2 regions of the Mesorhizobium opportunistum WSM2075 genome follow, and region 2 is predicted to be linked to the other one. Evidence: predicted binding sites of a transcription regulator. Region 2 holds the regulator's gene; the other holds the start of a gene.

Region 1 (4,419 bases), 3.3 Mb from region 2:
GCTCGCCACCTTCCCCAATGTCGATCTGGCCTTGCGCGACCAGACCGGCTCGCACATCCTCGACCCCGACAATGTCATCAACCGCGCCACCCGTGCCATAAAGGACGCGGTGCCCGAGATCGGCATCATCACCGACGCCGCGCTCGACCCGTTCACCAGCCACGGCCATGACGGCATCCTGCGCGACGGCATCATCGTCAACGACGAGACGGTCGAACAGGTCGCGGCGGCGGCCGTCATCCAGGCGGCGGCCGGCGCCGACATCATCGCGCCGTCCGACATGATGGACGGGCGTATCGGCGCCATCCGCGACGCGCTCGACGCCAACGGCTTTCAGGACGTGGCGATCATGTCCTACGCGACCAAATTCGCCTCGGCCTTCTACGGCCCCTATCGCGAGGCGGTCGGCACCGCCGGCCTGCTCAAGGGCGACAAGAAGACCTACTATATCGATCATGCCAACTCGGACGAAGCCGTGCGCGAGGCCGAACAGGACATCGCCGAGGGGACCGACATGCTGATGGTCAAGCCCGGCCTGCCCTATCTCGACATCATCCGCAGGCTGAAGGACGAATTCCAGATGCCGACCTTCGCCTACCAGGTGTCGGGCGAATATTCGATGATCAAGGCGGCGGGCGCCAATGGCTGGATCGACGGCGAGAAAGCGATGCTGGAGAGCCTGCTTGCCTTCAAGCGCGCCGGCTGCGACGGTATCCTGACCTATTTCGCGCCAGAGGTGGCGACGATGCTGAAGGGGTAGGTTCTCGCCCTCCCCCGGCCATTCAGCGACGTGGTCGTCCATGAACGGCATCCGCGACTTCCATAAGGAACTTACAGGCAAGGACTTCCCGCTACATGGCGGAGAGGTCCGGGTACGTGTTTCTTCGCCGTAGAAAATACCACTTGCAATTCGCAATCGGTTTGCTACAAGGCAACCACTTGCAAAATACAACTGGTTATCGAGGAGGTTTTCATGTCCAAGCTGCGTGTCAACGCTTTCACCCTATCGCTCGACGGCTATGGCGCCGGTCCCGACCAGGATCTGCAAAATCCGCTCGGCGTCGGTGGGGAATCCTTGCACAAGTGGTTTGTCGATACCCGCACCTTCCGCAAGATGGTGCTGGGACAAGACGGCGGCGCCACCGATATCAACGAGGCGTTCGCGGCGCGCAGCTTCGAGAATGTCGGCGCTTGGATCCTCGGCCGAAACATGTTCGGACCGATCCGCGGCGAATGGCCCGACGAAACCTGGAAGGGCTGGTGGGGCGACAACCCGCCCTACCATGTGCCGGTTTTCGTGCTGACACACTTCAAGCGAGCGCCGATCACGATGGAGGGCGGCACCACTTTCCACTTCGTCACCGACGGCATCCATTCGGCGCTCGAGCAGGCAAGGTCGGCGGCTGGCGGCAAGGATGTGCGGGTCGGCGGCGGTGTCTCGACCATCCGGCAATATCTCCAGGAGAAGCTTATCGACACCATGCACCTGGCGATCTCACCGGTGCTGCTGGGCACAGGCGAGAACCTCTTCGCGAGCCTGGATATGGTGAAGCTTGGCTATCGGTGCACGGAGCAGGTGGCGACAGCGCTTGCCACGCATGTGATCATCGATCGCGCGTAGTTTGGCGAAACCCTTGGCGGCAGGCCCCTTTCTCCCCGTCACTATACGGGGAGAAGGAAGAACCCTCAATACTTCTCCGGCACGTAAAGTTCGCGCGGCAGGACCTGGCGCTCGTATTCCGGGTTGAAGACGCGCTCGGGCAGCGTGATCTCCTCGTGCGGCACCTCTTCATACGGCAATTGCTTCAGCAGATGATCGATGCAGTTCAGCCGCGCGCGCTTCTTGTCGTTGCCTTCGACGATGAACCAGGGCGCCTCGGGAATGTTGGTGCGGGCGAAGGTTTCTTCCTTGGCCTTGGTGTACTGTTCCCAGCGCACGCGCGACTGCAGGTCCATCGGTGACAGTTTCCACTGCTTCATCGGATCGTGGATGCGCATCAGGAAGCGCATCTGCTGTTCCTCGTCAGTGATCGAGAACCAGTATTTGACCACGGTGATGCCCGAGCGCACCAGCATGCGCTCGAACTCCGGCACGTCGTGGAAGAACTCCTCGACCTGCTCCGGTCCGGCAAAACCCATCACCCGTTCGACGCCGGAACGGTTGTACCAGGAGCGGTCGAACAGCACGATCTCGCCACCGGCCGGCAGATGCGGGACGTAGCGCTGGAAATACCATTGCGACTTTTCGCGTTCGGTCGGTGCCGGCAATGCCACGACGCGGCAGATGCGCGGGTTGAGCCGCTGGGTGATGCGCTTGATGACGCCGCCCTTGCCGGCGGAGTCGCGGCCCTCGAAGATCACCACCAGCTTCTTCCTGTGATAGGCGACCCACGACTGCAGCTTGATCAGCTCGGACTGCAAGGTGATCAGGTCGCGGAAATATTGCATGCGGTCGATCGAAGGCGGATGCGAGTTCTTGTAGATCTTGGCGATCTCCATCGACAGCGCCGGTTCCGACATTTCGAGCTCATAGTCTTCGTCGAGCGTGTCGGCGAGCTCGGCTTCGAGCCAGTCTTTTGCAGGGGAATTCTGTCTTAGCTCGGTCATATCAGTTGCTCCGCGTGCAAGCCTGTCGGTTTATGTCCCGGCGCCCCAACCCTGCTGGCCCGCGGCCTGGAACGGAACACCTTAGCCGAATTCAATATAGGCCGGCAGTGACGGTTTTATTGCAGCCCGAGCACGATTGCCGGCGCTGCAAATTCCGCGAGATATGATCGATCGTCGTCCTGGCATGGCGACAAGCGGACCGAATTGTCCTACAAATCCCCGGTCGCATTCCGGGCTGCCCTTTCGCGCCGCCCCAATTCAACACAATCGCGAGGACTGACATGGAATACCGTACTCTCGGCCGTTCCGGCCTGAAGGTTTCGACACTGACCATGGGCACCATGACCTTCGGCGGCGCCGGCCCGTTCGCCGCGGTCGGCAACAGCGATCTCGCCGAAGCCAAACGGATGATCGACATGTGCATCGATGCCGGCATCAATCTTCTCGACACCGCCAATGTCTATTCGAACGGCATCTCGGAAGAGATCATCGGCGAGGCACTCGGCGGCAAGCGCAAGAGCGACGTGCTGATCGCCTCCAAGGCGAGGATGCGGATCGGCAAGGGGCCCAACGACGAAGGCCTGTCGCGCTATCACCTGATCCGCGAATGCGAGAGGAGCCTGAAGCGGCTCAAGACCGATGTCATCGACATCTATTTCCTGCACGAATGGGACGGCCTGACCCCACTTGAGGAAACCATCGCCGCGCTCGACACCTTGGTCGGCCAGGGCAAGATCCGCTATGTCGGCTGCTCCAACTACTCCGGCTGGCAGGTGATGAAGGGGCTCGCCGTCAGCGACAGCCATCACCAGCCGCGTTTTGTCACCCAGCAAATCCACTACTCGCTGGAGGCGCGCGAGGCAGAGTATGAATTGCTGCCGATCTCGGTCGACCAGGGGCTCGGCGTGCTGGTGTGGAGCCCGCTCGCCGGCGGCTTGCTGTCCGGCAAATACCGCCGCGACAGCCCCACCGCCCGGCAGCTCGCTGGCTGGTCCGAGCCGCCGATCCGGGACGAGGACCGGCTCTGGCGGATCGTCGACGTGCTGGTCGAAATCGGCAAGGCCCGCGGCGTTTCCGCGGCGCAGGTGGCCCTTGCCTGGCTGCTCGGCCGCCCCGCCGTCTCCTCCCTGGTGATCGGCGCCCGCAACGATGCCCAGCTCAAGGACAATCTCGCAGCCGCCGCCCTGGAACTCAGTGCCGACGAACGCCAGCGCCTCGACGCGGTCAGCCGGCCGCCTTTGCTCTACCCTTACTGGCACCAGCAACTGACGGCAAAGGATCGCTTCAGCCCCGCCGACACGGTTCTCGACCGCAGCGCCATCTGACGGACATCAGGATCTAGCCCCCGATGAACCGCCAGAGTTCGGGATAGGGTTCGAGTTGGCCGCTGAGCACGAAATATTTGTAGAGCACGAGCAGGGAGATCGCCTGCTCGTCTCGCTGGTTGGAGAACTTGCGGCAATGCGCATTGGCCGCGAGGACGATGCGCTCCGCCGCGGCCGGGTGCCGTTCGAAATAGCTTACTTTTTCGGCCAGATCGGCGAAATCCGGATCGAGCGGCACATAGTGGACATTGGCCTCGAGCTGGCTCTCCCTAAACCACGTTTCGTAGGTCGGCGGCGGCATCAGGCAGAGCGAGTTCGAATTCATGATCCACTTCAGATTGGTCGCCACGTCATTGCCCTCCAGCGAGACGATGTAGCGATAGCGCAGGTGCTGGCCGATGCTGAGAAAGGGCTTGCTGTACTTTGCCGGCGCGTTCGGCTTGTGCGAGCCCGCATCGCAGAACGGCAAGTCGCGCACGGCATCCAG
Region 2 (4,419 bases):
GTCACCGGCATATTGCTGGCCATTGCCCGTATCTCCGGCGAGACGGCACCGCTGCTGTTCACCGCGCTCAACAACCAGTTCTGGTCGAGCAATCTCAACGCGCCGATGGCCAGCCTGCCTGTCACCATCTTCCAGTTCGCTCTCAGCCCCTACGAGGAATGGCAGCAACTGGCCTGGACCGGCGCACTCATAATTACATTGACGGTTCTCGCGCTCAGCATCTTTGCGCGCAGCCTGACCGGACGCAGAGAGGACAAATGAGCCAGATGTTGTCTCCAGACATGACGATCGCCGCCGAGGCAGCCGCCAAGGCAAAGATCGAGGTCAAGAACCTCAATTTCTACTACGGCCAGTCGAAGGCGCTGAAGGACATCACGCTGTCGCTGCCCGAACGCAGCGTCACCGCCTTCATCGGACCGTCGGGCTGCGGAAAGTCGACGCTGCTGCGCGTCTTCAACCGCATCTACGAGCTCTATCCCAGGCAGACCGCCGAGGGCCAGGTGCTGCTCGACGGCAAGAACGTTCTCGACCGTTCGCAGGACCTCAACCTCTTGCGCACCAAGATCGGCATGGTGTTCCAGAAGCCGACGCCGTTCCCGATGTCGATCTATGAGAACATCGCCTTCGGCGTCAGGCTCTACGAGAAGATCAGCAAGGCCGAGATGGACGGCCGCGTCGAGCAGGCGCTGAAGCGCGCGGCGCTCTGGACCGAGGTCAAGGACAAGCTCAATGCCAGCGGCCTCAGCCTTTCGGGCGGCCAGCAGCAGCGGCTCTGCATTGCCCGTACCGTGGCGGTGAAGCCGGAAGTCATCCTGCTCGACGAGCCGGCCTCGGCGCTCGATCCGCTGTCGACCGCCAAGATCGAGGAGCTGATCGACGAATTGCAGGCCGACTACACGATCGTCATCGTCACCCACAACATGCAGCAGGCGGCGCGCGTGTCGAAGCAGACGGCCTTCATGTACCTGGGCGAACTGGTCGAGTTCGACAAGACGGAGAAGATCTTCACGTCGCCCCGCGAGAAGCGCACGCAGGACTACATCACCGGCCGCTTCGGCTGATCGCACGCATACGAGGACCAGGATCATGGCCGAACACACGGTTGCAGCCTTCGACGAAGATCTCGGACAGATCAGCAGGCTGATCAGCGACATGGGCGACCTCGCCGGCTCGATGGTCGGCGGTGCCACCAAGGCGCTGCTGAACTCCGACAATGCGCTCGCCCAACGCGTCGTCTCCGATGACGCGATCATGGATGCGCGCCAGCGCGAGCTGGACGACCGCGCCATCACGCTGATCGCCAAGCGCCAGCCGATGGCCGACGATCTGCGCCATGTCGTCGGCTCGATCCGCATGGCCGGCGATCTCGAACGCATCGGCGACCTTGCCAAGAACATCGCCAAGCGCGTCGGCACGGTCGGGCTCTCCGCCACGCCGCGCGACCTGTCGCACTCCATCGACGCGATGGCGCAGCTGGTGCTGATCCAGGTTCAAGGTGTCATCGAGGAATATGCGGCGCGTGATGCCGCGGCACTGGCGAAGCTGCGCGCCGCCGACGAGCGCATCGATGTCAAATACACCTCGGTGTTCCGCGAACTGCTGACCTACATGATGGAAGATCCGCGCAACATCACCGCCTGCACGCATCTTTTGTTCTGTGCCAAGAACCTCGAACGCATCGGCGACCACGTGACCAACATCGCCGAGAATGCGTATTATGTGCTGACCGGCACGCAGCTGCCCGCCAATCGTCCGAAGCAGGACGAAACCGCGATGTCGGCGCCGGCGGCATAGCAGGGGTGACCAGCCGATGATCGCGCCACGCATCATGGTGGTGGAGGATGAGGAGCCGTTAGGGGTGCTGCTCCGCTACAATCTGGAATCGGAAGGTTACCAGGTCGAGGTGGTGACGCGCGGCGACGAGGCGGAGATCCGCCTGCAGGAGAACGTGCCCGACCTTCTGGTGCTCGACTGGATGGTGCCGGCGGTGTCCGGCATCGAACTCTGCCGGCGCCTGCGAATGCGGCCCGAGACCGAGCGGCTGCCGATCATCATGCTGACCGCGCGGGGCGAAGAAAGCGACCGTGTACGTGGACTCTCCACAGGCGCCGACGACTATCTGGTCAAGCCGTTCTCGACGCCGGAGTTCATGGCCCGCGTCAAGGCGTTGCTGCGCCGCGCCAAACCGGAAGTGCTGTCCAGCGTGCTCAAGGTCGGCGACATCGTGCTCGACCGCGAATCGCACCGCGTCTACCGCAAGAAGAGCGAGATCCGGCTCGGGCCGACCGAGTTCCGCCTGCTCGAATTCATGATGCGCCATCCCGGCCGGGTGTTCTCGCGCAGCCAGCTGCTCGACAATGTCTGGGGCGAGACGATCTACATCGACGAGCGCACGGTCGACGTGCATGTCGGGCGGCTGCGCAAGGCGGTCAACAATGGCCGCATGCCCGATGTCATTAGAACCATTCGTGGGGCGGGCTACGCGATCCGGGAAGATTAGGTTCTTCGGCGCGGAAGGTTAGACAGTCGGATTTCGTGCTTAAGCCGGATCGCTTTACCTTGGCGATCAGCGAAAACGTCCATTGCTTCGTCATCCACGGGCGGAGCAAGGAGCGAAGCGACGCGGCGTAGACCCGAGGATCCACGCCGCGACTTTGAAGCGTTGCCTCGGTGCGGAATTCTGCTCCGCTGCACTCCGTGGCCAAGGTCGCGGCATGGATCCCAGGGTCTCCGCGACGGAGCTTCGCTCCTGCTCCGCCCAGGGATGACGAAGTCGTGAGGCTTTGTCCAACCCACGGATGTTACGATGGCTTCGATTTCACGCCACGTTCTTCCCAGCCGCGCCTGCTCTCGCCTGCACGCCCGGCGCGAATATTTCCTGATCGACGAAGGTCAGAGCGCGCATGGCGCAGCCTTCGCGGATCAGCGGCAGTTCGTTAGGCTCGGTGTCGAAGGAGATCGATTTCGAGTGCTGGCCGCCGGCGGTCTGTGCAATCGCCTCGCGCAAGGCCGGCTCGATCAGGTCGAAGGCGGCGGCGCTGACGCCGACCATGGCGACCGGGGCGGGATCGATCAGCGCGAACAGGCTGCCGAGGCCATAGCCGAGCGCCTCGCCGGCCTTGCGATAGGCCTGGCGCTCCGGCCCGTCCTTCTCGCGCGCCGAGGCCGCCAGTGCCCGCATGTCGGCGTCGCTGACGTCGACCGGTTCGGTGTCCTCGCCAAGCTGTCTCGCGCTTCGCCAGATGGCGTAGTTGCCGGCATAGGCCTCGACGCAGCCGCGCCGTCCGCAGCGGCAGAGCGCGCCGCCCGGCCGGTGGATCATGTGGCCGAACTCGCCGCCCGAGGAATGGGTACCGGTGAACAGTTCGCCCTTCAGCACCAGGCCCATGCCGATGCCGTGAGACAGCAGAATGGCGATGAAGTCGTCGCGGTAGCGCTCGGGATCGCGCCAGCGCAGCGCCACCGCCATCATGTTGCAGTCGTTTTCCATGGTGGCGGGGATGCCGAACTCGGCTTCGAATATGTCGGCGAAGGCGATGTCGGTCTGCGGCGTGATCGGCGACCACAGCATGGCGCGCGCCTCGGTGTCGGTGATGCCCTGGATGGCCAGTGCGATGCGGGCGACGCTGCGGACATCGATGTCGGGATCGTCTATGCGGCGCCGCACGATGGCGACGCATTCGCCGATCAGCGCCTCGCGCGACATGGTCAGCGTGTCCAGCCGGCGCTGTTCCTCCGATATCACCTGGCCGGCATAGTCGATGACGGCGACCGACAGGAAATTCAGCGACAGCACCACGGTCATCACCGCCGCCGCCTCCGGGTTGAGTGTGAGGCCGACCTGCGGCCTGCCGCGTTTCAGCGCCCCGGCCTCGCTCGGCTTGCCCTCGGTCAGGACGCCTTCGCCGATCAGGTCGGAGGAGATCGCCGAGATGGTCGAGTGGCTGAGGCCGGTGGTGGCGGCGATCTCGGTGCGCGAAGGCTGACCGGCACGGCGCACGGCCGAGATCACCATGGCGCGGTTGCGCCGGCGCAGATCGTCGTGGCGGATTCCGACCGACATGTTTCCCGCATCCTCCCAGTCGCCGCGGCCTTTCGTGCCTCCCGAAGGCCGCCAGCGAAGCCACCAAATACTGGCAGAAGCGCCCCACGCTGTCATTATTTATTCCGGAGCTCGAAAAAAAGTTCACGGCACCTCAAAATCCATCAGAATCATTGTTGACAGTGTTCCGGTGATGGACCAGTGTTTTTTCGAGGCTCGAAAAAATAGGGCCTTTGTGCCGGCCTTAGGGCCAGTTTGGTCGCGCCATACGCGGCGCAGGGAGGAATATCATGAAGAAATTCACAGCCGCCATCCTGGCGGGTGTCGCCATGTCGCTGACGCTTGCGTCGGTCGCGCAGGCGAAGGACAAGGTCATC

The links. The regulator PhoB, encoded in region 2, activates phosphate uptake and scavenging genes when phosphate is short. The targets are predictions, from matches to a motif close to TGTCATNNANCTGTCAT.
Region 1: ppk2 (polyphosphate kinase 2) is a predicted target of PhoB. The motif match lies at 2,715-2,731, and genes of this name have one in related genera.

Annotation. Positions count from the first base shown of each region.
Region 1 covers NC_015675.1:5,050,081-5,054,499, forward strand. The annotation lists gene hemB (porphobilinogen synthase) at 1-760, shown strand, start outside; gene MESOP_RS24465 (dihydrofolate reductase family protein) at 974-1,621, shown strand; gene ppk2 (polyphosphate kinase 2) at 1,687-2,607, opposite strand; gene MESOP_RS24475 (aldo/keto reductase) at 2,889-3,932, shown strand; gene MESOP_RS24480 (glycosyl transferase family 90) at 3,946-4,419, opposite strand, start outside.
Region 2 covers NC_015675.1:1,485,730-1,490,148, forward strand. The annotation lists gene pstA (phosphate ABC transporter permease PstA) at 1-261, shown strand, start outside; gene pstB (phosphate ABC transporter ATP-binding protein PstB) at 258-1,061, shown strand; gene phoU (phosphate signaling complex protein PhoU) at 1,087-1,794, shown strand; gene phoB (phosphate regulon transcriptional regulator PhoB) at 1,811-2,500, shown strand; gene MESOP_RS07135 (ROK family protein) at 2,819-4,063, opposite strand; gene xylF (D-xylose ABC transporter substrate-binding protein) at 4,333-4,419, shown strand, end outside.